2 regions of the Pseudarthrobacter sp. LT1 genome follow, and region 2 is predicted to be linked to the other one. Evidence: riboswitches for the same ligand, from Rfam matches in the RefSeq annotation. Region 2 holds a riboswitch; the other holds the start of a gene.
The links. A riboswitch is a leader RNA that binds a small molecule or an ion and turns the genes downstream of it on or off. The one in region 2 is predicted to bind glycine.
Positions count from the first base shown of each region.

Region 1: another riboswitch for glycine. It lies ahead of gcvP (aminomethyl-transferring glycine dehydrogenase); the one in region 2 lies ahead of gcvP (aminomethyl-transferring glycine dehydrogenase).

Region 1 is NZ_CP141830.1:915,189-921,422, reverse strand. Features, by position in the region: gene gcvT (glycine cleavage system aminomethyltransferase GcvT) at 100-1,248, opposite strand; gene gcvP (aminomethyl-transferring glycine dehydrogenase) at 1,261-4,107, opposite strand; glycine riboswitch at 4,300-4,397, opposite strand; gene VIK36_RS04460 (TetR/AcrR family transcriptional regulator) at 4,490-5,026, opposite strand; gene VIK36_RS04455 (MFS transporter) at 5,110-6,234, shown strand, end outside.
Region 2 is NZ_CP141830.1:477,077-483,310, reverse strand. Features, by position in the region: gene cycA (D-serine/D-alanine/glycine transporter) at 1-1,335, opposite strand, end outside; glycine riboswitch at 1,490-1,587, opposite strand; glycine riboswitch at 1,901-2,000, shown strand; gene gcvP (aminomethyl-transferring glycine dehydrogenase) at 2,153-5,005, shown strand; gene gcvT (glycine cleavage system aminomethyltransferase GcvT) at 5,015-6,127, shown strand; gene gcvH (glycine cleavage system protein GcvH) at 6,174-6,234, shown strand, end outside.

The sequences.
Region 1 (6,234 bases), 440 kb from region 2:
CGACGAAGGAGCAGCACGCGTGAAAATGTCCGGTCTGCCGGTCCCGCGGGTGACCAAGGACCCGACGGGCGAAGGTGACCACGGCGAGGCACCGAAGGGTTATTTCGCCCGGCGGTAGAACGGGAGGTCGACGACTTCGAAGGGTTCTGCCTTGCCGCGGAGATCGATGTCCAGGGCTGTGCCGGGTGCCGAGTACTCGACGTCGACGTAGGCCATGGCGATCGGGTAGCCGAGGGTGGGCGATGGCTGGCCGGAGGTGACTTCACCGACCGTGGCGCCGTCCTTGAGCACGGGGTAGTGCGCGCGGCCGGCGCGGCGGCCCTGGCCTTTGAGCCCCACGAGGCGGCGGCCGGAGGTGCTGCCGGCGCCGGCTTCCTTCTTTGCTGCCAGCGCAGCCTTGCCAACGAAGTCGCCTTCCTTGGAGAGCGCGACGACGGGGCCCAGGCCTGCAGCGAACGGGTCACCCTGCAGGGAGAGCTCGTTGCCGTACAGCGGCATTCCCGCTTCCAGGCGGAGGGAGTCGCGGGAGGCGAGGCCGGCGGGGGTCAGTTCCCCGTCGTCGGCGATGGCGGCCAGTGCCTGCCACAGTGCCGGGGCGTCTGCGTTGTCCACGAAGATCTCGAACCCGTCCTCACCGGTATACCCGGTGCGTGCGAGCAGGAGTTCCTTGCCGGCGCCGCCCACCAGGAACGGAACCTCCACGGCGGCGTAGTACTTCAGCTCCGTCACCAGGGAGTGCTGTGCGGCCGGGACCAGGCGCAACAGGAGTTCCTGGGCCTTGGGGCCCTGCACTGCGACCAGTGATGTGCGGGCCGAGGCGTCCTCCACCAGCACATCAAACCCAGCGGCCCGTTCCTGCAGGGCTGCCGCCACCACCGCGGCGTTGCCCGCATTGGGCACCACCAGGAAGACGTCCGTGCCGTCTTCAGCAGCGGGACGGCGGTAGGTGATGAGGTCGTCGATGATGCCGCCGTCCTCATTGCAGATGAGCGAGTACTTGGCCTTGCCCACGGCCATGGCGGACAACTTGCCCACCAGGGCGTAGTCCAGGAAAGCGGCAGCCTGCGGCCCGGTGACCCAGACTTCGCCCATGTGGGAGAGGTCGAACAGACCGGCGGCTTTGCGCACGGCGTGGTGTTCAGCCAGTTCGGAGGTGTACTTCAATGGCATCTGCCACCCGCCGAAGTCGGTGAAGGAGGCGCCAAGCTTTTTGTGTTCGTCGTAAAGGGCGGTGTATTTCTCGGTCACGGTGCCGGTCCTTTAGTTTTCGAACTCTTCGAGCGGCGGGCAGGAGCAGATGAGGTTCCGGTCTCCGGCGGCGCCGTCGATCCGGCCCACCGGCGGGAAGTACTTGTCCTGCTTGTGGTGGGCAGGGAACGCGGCCTGCTCGCGCGGGTAGGCACGGTCCCAGTCGGAGCTGACGACGGCGGCTGCCGTGTGGGGTGCGCGGCGCAGGGGTGAGTCCGCCACGGCAAAGTCGCCGTTGGCCACCTGGTCGATTTCCTTGCGGATGGTGATCATGGCCTCGATGAAGCGGTCCATTTCGGCCAGGTCCTCGGACTCGGTGGGCTCCACCATCAGGGTGCCTGCCACCGGGAATGCCAGGGTGGGGGCGTGGAAGCCGAAGTCGATGAGGCGCTTGGCCACATCCTCGGCCGTGACGCCTGTCTTGGCGGTCAGGTCGCGCAGGTCCAGGATGCATTCGTGGGCCACGAGGCCGCCTTCGCCGGTGTAGAGCACCGGGAAGTACTCGTTCAGCCGGGCAGCGACGTAATTGGCAGCGAGCAGCGCGGACTTGGTGGCCTCGGTGAGCCCTTCCCCGCCCATCAGCTTTACGTACGCCCAGGAGATCGGCAGGACGCCGGCCGAACCGAAGCGGGAAGCTGAGATCGCCACCCCGTGGCCTTCCTCATGCGTTGCCTTGTTGGCGTCGCCGGGCATGAACGGTGCCAGGTGGGCTTTGGCTGCCACGGGTCCGACGCCGGGTCCGCCGCCGCCGTGGGGGATGCAGAAGGTCTTGTGGAGGTTCAGGTGGGAGACGTCGCCGCCGAACTTGCCGGGCTGGGCCAGGCCCACCAGGGCGTTCAGGTTGGCGCCGTCGATGTAGACCTGGCCGCCGGCCGCGTGCACGGCGTCGCAGACCTCACGGACGTCCCCGTCATAGACACCGTGGGTGGACGGGTACGTGATCATGATGCAGGACAGGACGTCCTTGTTGGCTTCGATCTTGGCCGTCAGGTCGTCGTGGTTGATAGTGCCGTCAGCGGCCGTGGCCACAACAACGACCTTCATGCCGGCCAGAACGGCGGAGGCGGCATTGGTGCCGTGGGCGGAGGCGGGGATCAGGCAGACGTTGCGCTGCTCTTCGCCGCGGGAGTGGTGGTAGCCGCGGATGGCCAGCAGGCCTGCGAGCTCGCCCTGGGATCCGGCATTGGGCTGGATGGACACCTGGTCGTACCCGGTGATCGCGGTCAGGTCCGCCTCCAGGTCGGCGATCAGTTCACGCCAGCCTTCGGTCTGGGAGTCCGGGGCGAAGGGGTGGATGGAGGCGAACTCCGGCCAGGAGATGGCTTCCATCTCTGCGGTGGCATTCAGCTTCATGGTGCACGAGCCCAGCGGGATCATGGTGCGGTCCAGCGCAAGGTCCCGGTCCGACAGCTTCCGGATGTAGCGCAGGAGCTGGGTTTCGGACCGGTGCGTGTTGAACACCGGGTGCTGCAGGTAGTCGGAGGATCGTCCGACGGCGGCCTCCAGTCCGAAGCCTTCAGCCGCGGCAACGGAGGCGCCAAAGACGTCCGCGACGTCGGCGACGATGGCCGCCGTCGTGGTTTCATCGAGCGAGATGCCCACGGTATCGGAGTCGACGGGACGCAGGTTGATTCCGCGCTCTTCGGCATCGGCGACAAGCGCGGCAGCGCGTCCGGGGACGCGGACGGTAAGGGTGTCGAAGAAGCTCGTGTGGAGCACCTCCACACCGGCAGCTGCCAGCGAGGCCGCCAGCACCCGGGCGTGGCCGTGAGTCGTTTCCGCAATCGCCTTCAGCCCGTCGGGGCCGTGGAAGACGGCGTACATGGAGGAGACGATGGCCAGAAGGGCCTGCGCGGTGCAGATGTTGGACGTGGCCTTCTCGCGGCGGATGTGCTGCTCGCGGGTCTGCAGCGCCAGGCGGTACGCGGGCACCCCTGCGTCATCCTTGGACACGCCCACCAGGCGGCCGGGCAGTGAACGCTCCAGGCCCTTGCGGACAGCCATGTATGCGGCGTGCGGGCCGCCGAAGAACAGCGGGACACCGAAACGCTGGGTGGAGCCGACGGCGATGTCGGCGCCCTGCTCGCCCGGAGGGGTGATCAGAGTCAGTGCCAGCAGGTCAGCGGCCACGGTGACCAGTGCGCCGCGGTCCTTCGCCGCCGCAATAGAGGCGGACTGGTCCCAGACCCGGCCGGAGGCGCCGGGCTGCTGGAGCACGATGCCGTTGATGTCGCCGTCGGGCAGCCCCTTGGACAGGTCGGCGACCTCAACTTCGAACCCGAGCGCCTCGGCGCGGCCCTTGACGATGGCGATGGTCTGCGGCAGCACGTCGATGTCCAGGACAGTCTTGCCGTCCGCTGCAGGCTTGGTCTTGTTGGAGCGGCGCATGAGCAGCACGGCCTCGGCCACGGCGGTGGCTTCATCGAGGAGGGAGGCGTTGGCGATGGGCAGGCCCACCAGGTCCTGGACCATGGTCTGGAAGTTCAGGAGTGCCTCGAGCCGGCCCTGGGAGATCTCGGGCTGGTACGGGGTGTAGGCGGTGTACCAGGCTGGGGCCTCGAGGACATTCCGGCGGATGACGGCGGGCGTGATGGTGTCGTAGTAGCCCTGGCCGATCATCTGTACGGCGGTCTTGTTCTTGGCGGCGAGCCTGCGTAGTTCCGCGAGCACCTCAACTTCACTGAGGGCATCCTGCAGGCGGAGGGCGGTTTCCTGGCGGATGACCTTGGGTACGGCGGTGTCCACCAGTGAATCGACCGTGCCGTAACCCACGGCTTTGAGCATGGTGTCGACGTCGTCCTGGCGGCGTGCGCCAATGTGGCGGTCGACGAAGGTGGTGGAGGCTGGGGTAACCGACACGAAGGAACTCCATTTATTCAGGCGGCGCAGGGTACGCCACAGCTATTCGGGTCCCTCCCCGCTCTGTATTGGACCTGAGAGTTTCCGCGTTCCCTGCCTGGGGAGGACCCGCTTGCACCGTCGGTGAGCACAACAGCCGTTTCGCTTCCCCCAAGGGAGGCCGGACAACTGCCTGCTGCTTTCCAGAGGTGCCTCGCCGCGGCGGTACAGGGGCCTGCGAGATTCCTGGGGAGGATTTGCTCCTACGGCGCCTGCCTGTACTTCCGGCAGAACTCTCCCGCCGCAGATCAAAGGCTATTCATTTGTTGGATCATGACGGCCGGTGACAGCCCTCACAACTCTCCATTGTCCTACGCCACGAGCCCTCCCGGCAAATGGAAAACTACCTGCGGAGCCGTTCCAAGGCGGCCAGGAGTTCCTCCACATCAGCGGCCGCTCCGCCTTCCGGCGCAGGGCCCACGGAAAGCATGGCATTGAAGTACAAACCGTCACCCATATACAGGACAGCCTTGGCCAGGCCGGGCCCCACATCTGCTGCGATCTCGTCCAGCCATCGCTGCTGGATGGCGGCGAACCGGCGGCGCGTCTCTTCATGCGCCACCTCCGCAAGCCGCGTGGCAGCCACGATGACCCGGTCCAGCGGAGTATTCGCCCAGACGGAGGAGCGGATGAAATACTCGGCGGCACCTTCGCCGGCCGAAGCCATCGCGTCGGCGTCCGCCTTGGCCAGCCCCTCCAGGCGGTCAAGCAGCACGGCGATGAGCGCTTCCTTGTTGGGAAAGTGGTAGAGGAGGCCACCTTTGGACACCCCGGCCTTCCGGGCTACGGCGTCGAGGGTTGCAGCACGCTCCCCCACTTCGATCAGCAGGGACTCGAAGGCGTCAAGGACCGCATCACGGGCTACAGGCTTTCGGGGCATGCCTTCCATCATGCCCTCCACCGGCAGGGAAGAAGGAATGCGTCCGTTTTCAAACTATACCGTCCAGACGGTACAGTTATTGCATGACGACTTCCCTCAGTCCGGCCCCCACCCAAAGGGACAGCACCGCCGCGCGGCCCCCGTGGCGGGATTGGCTTGCACTGGGGCTGCTGATGTTTCCCGTGCTGCTGGTGGCAGTGGACAACACCGCCCTGACCTTTGCCCTGCCCGCGATCGCACGCGCCCTGGAACCAACCGGCCTGCAGCTGCTGTGGATCGTGGACGCCTACCCCCTGGTCCTGGCCGGGCTGCTGGTATCAATGGGAAGCCTCGGCGACCGCATTGGGCGGCGGCGGCTGCTGGTCATCGGCAGCCTGGGCTTCGCCGCGCTGTCCGCCGCCACGGCCTTCGCCCCCACCCCGGAGTGGCTGATCGCCGGCCGTGCGGCGCTCGGGTTCTTCGGCGCCATGCTGATGCCGTCCACCCTGTCGCTGATCCGTAACATATTCCCGGAGCCCAACCGCCGGCGGCTTGCGGTGGCCATCTGGGCGGCCGGATTCTCCGGCGGCGCCGCCCTGGGCCCAATCCTCGGTGGATGGCTGGTGGAGCACTTCTGGTGGGGCGCCGTCTTCCTGGTGGCCGTGCCACTCATGCTGCCCCTGCTGGCGCTGGGGCCCGTCCTCATCCCGGAATCCAGGGATCCCGCGCCGGGCAGGGTGGATATCCCAAGCGTCCTGCTCTCCATGCTGGTCATGGTGCCCGTGGTCTACGGCATCAAGTCAGTAGCCACCGAAGGCCCGGGCACGGCAGGGCTGGGCAGCATCGCCTTTGGCGTGGCCATGGGGATCGTGTTCGTGCGCCGCCAGCACCGCTTGGAGCATCCACTGCTGGACATGTCGCTGTTCCGGAACAGGGTGTTCAGCATGGCCATCAGCGCCAACATCCTGGCCCTGTTTTCCTTCAACGGGTTCATCCTTTTCCTTGCCCAGCACCTCCAACTCCTGGAGGGGATGACGCCCTCCGTGGCGGGCATTGCCATGCTCCCGGCCCTGGCAGCCACCGTGGCGGCAGGCCTGGTGGTAGTCCCGTTGGTCCGGAAAGTCCGGCCAGGGTACGTAGTGGCCGCGGGCCTGTCCTTCAGCGCCGTCGGCTACAGCATGGTGGCCTTCGGAAACCATGACGGCGGGCCTTCCCTGCTGCTGGCAGCG
Region 2 (6,234 bases):
CCACACCGGGGTGGCCAGCAGGGCAACCAGGGTGTCCGGCTGGGTGGTGAGGGTCCAGATCACGAAGGCGAAGAAGGCGAAGACCACCCAGACCATGGCAACACCGCCGGGCATCTTGAACTTGGATGCTTCATGCAGGTGCGGCCGGCGGCGGCGGAAGGCGACGTAGCTGGCCAGGATGATGGACCAGACAAAGACGAAGCAGACGGCGGAGACCGTGGTCACCATGTCGAAGGCCTTGCCCACGTCCTGGCCCGCATACATGAGGACGACGCCGGACAGCAGCAGCACGCAGGAGAGGAACAGTGCGTTCTGGGGCACCTTCCGCCGGGACAGTTTGCCAAAGACGTCGGGTGCGTCGCCTTCCTGGGCAAGGCCGAAGACCATGCGGGACGTCGAGTAGATGCCGGAGTTCGCGGAGGACATCGCGGAGCTCAGCACCACGAGATTGACCACGGTGGCCGCGGCGCCCAGGCCTGCCAGGGAGAACATGGCGATGAAGGGGCTGTGACCGGCCCTGAACTCGGTCCAGGGGGTGACGGCCATCAGGATGATGAGGGCGCCCACGTAGAAGAGGAGCACGCGGATGGGGATGGAGTTGATGGCCTTGGGAAGGTTCCGCTCCGGGTTCTTGGCCTCGGCGGCGGTGGTGCCCACCAGTTCGATGCCCACGAACGCGAAAACGGCGATCTGGAAGCCGGCCACGAAGCCCATGAACTCGTTCGGGAAGAATCCGCCTTGGCTCCACAGGTTGGTGAAGGTGGCAGGGCCGGCGTCGGACTGGAAACCGGTGAAGATCATGAACAGGCCAACGATGATCAGGGCAGCAATGGCAATGATCTTGATGAGTGCGAACCAGAACTCCGTTTCGCCGAACGCCTTCACGGTGGTGAGGTTCAGCAGGAGCAGGATGGCCACGGTGGCCAGGCCGGGAATCCAGAGGGGCAGTCCGGGCCACAGCTCTTTGGAGTAGCCCGCGATGGCGATGACGTCGGCAATGCCGGTGATGACCCAGCAGAACCAGTAGGTCCAGCCTGTGAAGAAGCCGGCCCATGGACCCAGCAGGTCAGCGGCAAAGTCGCTGAAGGACTTGTAGTTGAGGTTGCTGAGCAGCAGTTCACCCATGGCACGCATGACGAAGAACAGCATGAAGCCGATGATCATGTACACGAAGATCACCGAGGGGCCGGCCGCCGAGATGGTCTTGCCTGAGCCCATGAACAGGCCGGTGCCGATTGCACCGCCGATGGCGATCAGTTGGATGTGGCGGTTGCTGAGCTGCCGCTCCAGGTGCGGGGCTCCGCCGCCGGGGGACGTCGGGGAATGGGTCGTCATTGAGGAACTCCATCGTTCGAGCGGCACCCGGGGTGTCGCAAAGATTGGATTTCCTCCCCGCTCTGTCTGGGACCTGAGAGTTTCCACATGCCGGCATGGGCGTGCTTGCACCGTCGGTGAGCCAGGACACGGCCCGGCTGCTTTCCAGAGTTGCCTCACCGCGGCGGTACGTGGGCCTGAGAGTTTCCTGGGGAGGGTTTGCTCCTACGGCGCCTGCTGAACGTACCGGCAGGGCTCTCCCGCCGCAGGTCAAAAGCGTTTGCTTGCTAAATCAGTGTTCAGTTGTCGGAGGGCATCCATCCCAGGCGCGGTAATGCGCAGAATGGATTGTGGGGCCTCCGGTGATCCCGGCCGGCGAACAGAGCACCCAGCATCTTTGGGCCAGTTCCGCTGTCCGGCCGGATCACGGGGTTCAGTGTGGCGCCCGTCACGGACAAAAGTCAAACCCGGCGTTACGCCATCCACGTAACGCTCTGGAGCCCCAATCCATGACGGACCGATTTGCTCCCCGCCCCGCTTTGCCGGTAACCTGTGAGCCGAATCACCCACATTTCAATATGCCTTTCGAGCTGTGGCGGGAGAGTTCTCCCGGCCATCACCGGGCAGGCGCCGTAGGAGCAAATCCTCCCCAGGAATCTCTCAGGCCCATGTACCGTCACGGCGAGGCGACTCTGGAAAGCAGTGCTGCTCCGGCAGCACTCACCGACGGTGCAAGCAGGCCCTGATGGGTCTGCGGAATCTCTCAGGTCCAATACAGAGCGGGGAGGGACCCGATCCATGCCGTGCCACCCGTGGCCGGCCAAACCTGGAGTTCCTCATGACGATTCAATCCCTTCCCTCTGCCTTTGCAGACCGGCATATCGGTGCACGCCGCCAGGCTGACGTGGACACCATGCTCAAGGCCGTTGGCTACGACAGCGTTGATGGACTGGTGGACATCGCCGTTCCCAACTCAATCCGCCAGTCCAAGCCCCTTGCGCTCAAAGACGCGCTGAGCGAGGTTGAGGTGCTTGCGGAACTGCGCAGGCTCGCCGCCAAGAACAAGACCGCCGTACAGATGATCGGCCAGGGCTACTACGACACCATCACGCCCGCCGTCATCCGCCGGAATGTCCTCGAGGCCCCGGCCTGGTACACCGCCTACACCCCGTACCAGCCCGAGATTTCCCAGGGCCGGCTCGAGGCACTCCTGAACTTCCAGACCATGGTCCAGGACCTGGTGGGCCTGCCCATCGCCAACGCCTCCCTGCTCGATGAAGCCACCGCCGTGGCCGAAGCCGTCCTCATGATGCGCCGCGCCAACAAGAACAAGGACGTCCGCGACGGCAAGACCGTCCTGGACGCCGACGTCCTGCCGCAGACCATCGCCATCGTCAAGGGCCGCGCCGAGGCGCTCGGCTTCGAGGTTGAGGTCGCCGACCTGTCCAAGGGCCTGCCCGACGGCGCAATCAACGGCATCGTGCTCCAGCAGCCGGGCGTCTCCGGCCGCGTTTTCAGCCACGCCGGCGTCATCGCCGAAGCAAAGGAGCGCGGCGCGCTGGTGACGGTGGCCGCTGACCTGCTGGCACTGACCCTGATCACCCCTCCAGGCGAGCAGGGTGCCGACATCGCCGTCGGCTCCACCCAGCGTTTCGGTGTCCCGCTGTTCTTCGGCGGCCCGCACGCCGCATACATGGCAGTGGCCAAGGGCCTGGAACGTTCCATGCCGGGCCGCCTGGTGGGCGTATCCAAGGACGACGCCGGCCTCCCGGCTTACCGCCTGGCGCTGCAGACCCGCGAGCAGCACATCCGCCGCGAGAAGGCCACGTCCAACATCTGCACCGCGCAGGCCCTGCTGGCCATCGTCTCCTCCTTCTACGCCGTCTACCACGGCCCCGACGGGCTGAAGGCCATCGCCGAGCGCGTCCACAACAACGCACGCGCCCTCGCCACCACGCTCAAGATCGCAGGCCGGGAACTGGCCGCCGAGACGTTCTTCGATACGGTCACCGTTTCCGTCCCGGGCAAGGCCGCCAAGGTCATCACCGCTGCTGAAGCACGCGGCATCAACCTGCGCCACATTGATGCCGACACCATTGGCGTGTCCGTGGATGAAACCACGACGCCGGAAATCCTGTCCGCGATCGCCGTCGCCTTCGGCGCCGGCCCCGTAGTGGACGCTGCGGGCTTCGACCTGCCGTCAGAGGTGCTCCGCACCTCTGAGTTCATGCAGCACCCGGTGTTCAACACCCACCGGTCCGAAACCCAGCTCCTGCGCTACATCCGCAGGCTCTCCGACCGCGACCTGGCGCTGGACCGCACCATGATCCCGCTGGGCTCGTGCACCATGAAGCTGAACGCCACCGCCGAGATGGAAGCCATCTCCTGGCCGGAATTCGCTTCCATCCACCCCTTCGCCCCCGAGTCCCAGACCAAGGGCTGGCGTGAACTGATCAGTGGCCTGGAAGCCGACCTGGCGGAAATCACCGGCTACGACCAGGTGTCGCTGCAGCCGAACGCCGGCTCCCAGGGCGAGCTCGCCGGCCTGCTGGCCATCCGCGGCTACCACCGCGCCAACGGCGATACCCAGCGCAACGTCTGCCTCATCCCCGCTTCCGCCCACGGCACCAACGCCGCCTCTGCGGTCCTGGCCGGAATGAAGGTCGTCGTCGTTGCCACGGCCGCGGACGGAACGATCGACCACGAGGACCTGTACGCGAAGATCGAGGCGAACAAGGACGTCCTCTCGGCGATCATGATCACCTACCCGTCCACCCACGGTGTCTACGACGCGGACGTGACCGAGATCTGCGAGGCTGTCCACGCGGCCGGCGGCCAGGTCTACGTCGACGGCGCCAACCTGAACGCCCTGGTGGGCCTGGCCCAGCCCGGCAAGTTCGGCGGCGACGTGTCCCACCTGAACCTGCACAAGACCTTCTGCATCCCGCACGGCGGCGGCGGACCCGGCGTCGGACCGGTCGCGGCCAAGGCACACCTGGCACCGTTCATGCCCGGCGACGCCAACAAGGCAGCGCATGAGGAAGGCCACGGCGTGGCCATCAGCGCCTCGAACTTCGGTTCCGCCGGTGTCCTGCCGATCTCCTGGGCCTACGTGAAGCTCATGGGCGGGGAGGGACTGACCGAGGCCACCAAGGCAGCCCTGCTCGCAGCGAACTATGTTGCCGTGCGCCTGAACGAGTACTTCCCGGTGCTCTACACCGGCGAAGGCGGCCTCGTGGCGCACGAATGCATCCTGGACCTGCGCGACCTCACTGCCAAGACCGGTGTCACGGCCGAGGACGTGGCCAAGCGCCTCATCGACTTCGGCTTCCACGCCCCCACCCTGGCGTTCCCGGTGGCAGGCACCCTGATGGTGGAGCCCACCGAGTCCGAGGACCTGGCCGAGATCGACCGCTTCATCGAGGCCATGATCACCATCCGCAAGGAAATCGACCAGGTGGCCAACGGCGACTTCTCTGTCCAGGATTCCCCGCTGCGCAACGCACCCCACACCGCGTCCGCCGTCGTGAACTCCGAATGGACCCGCCAGTACAGCCGCGAGCAGGCCGTCTTCCCCGTCCACCACCTGAAGCAGGACAAGTACTTCCCGCCGGTGGGCCGGATCGACGGCGCCGGTGGAGACCGGAACTTGATCTGCTCCTGCCCGCCGCTGTCCGAGTTCGAAAACTAAGGATCCCCCGTGACTGAGAACTACACGGCTCTCTACGAAGAGCACAAAAAGCTTGGCGCCTCCTTCACCGACTTCGGTGGCTGGCAGATGCCGCTCAAATACAGCTCCGAACTGGCAGAACACCACGCCGTGCGCAGAGCCGCCGGCCTGTTCGACCTCTCCCACATGGGCGAAGTCTGGGTCACCGGACCCCAGGCCGGCGCCTTCCTGGACTACGCCCTGGTAGGCAAGTTGTCCGCCATCGCGGACGGCAAAGCCAAGTACTCGCTGATCTGCAATGAGGACGGCGGCATCATCGACGACCTCATCACCTACCGGTTCGGCGATGAGAAGTACCTGGTGGTCCCGAACGCCGGCAACGCCCCCACCGTGGCCGCCGCCCTCGCCGAGCGCGCAGCCAACTTCGATGTGACGGTGGAGGACGCTTCGGCGGCAACCTCGCTCGTCGCAGTCCAGGGACCCAAGGCCGAGGCCATCCTGCTCAAACTCACGGATGAGTCCCGGCACGCCCTGGTCACCGACCTGAAGTATTACGCGTTCAACGAAGTCACCGTAGCCGGCCACGATGTCATCCTGGCCCGCACCGGCTACACCGGTGAAGACGGCTTTGAACTCTTCCTCCCGAATGAAGGCGCCGCTTCCCTCTGGGAGTCCGTGGCCCAGGCCGGGGAAGAGTTCGGCATTGTCCCCTGCGGCCTCGCATCCCGCGATTCGCTCCGCCTTGAAGCAGGCATGCCGCTGTACGGGAATGAGCTCTCCCTCGAGCGTTCACCGTTCGACGCCGGCCTTGGCCCCGTGGTGGCGCTTAAGTCCAAGGAAGGGGACTTCGTGGGCCGGGCAGCACTGGAGGCGGCCAAGGAGTCCGGCTCCAAGCGCAAGCTCGTCGGCCTGAAAGGTCACGGCCGGCGCGCCGGCCGTGGCGGCTACCCCGTCCTCAAGGACGGCAACGTGGTGGGCGAAGTGACCTCCGGCCAGCCGAGCCCCACCCTGGGCTACCCTGTCGCCCTGGCCTATGTCGACGTCGAGCACGCCGAGCTGGGCACCGCACTGGACGTGGACCTGCGCGGCAAGGCTGAGCCCTTCGAAGTCGTCGCACTGCCCTTTTACAAGCGCCAGAAATAACCCCGCGCTCCCGCTTTCTTGCACTCCAAACTTAAGGAAAAACACCATGGCTAAAGTTGCCGCTGAACTGAAGTACTCCGCCGAGCACGAATGGATCGCCGCTGACG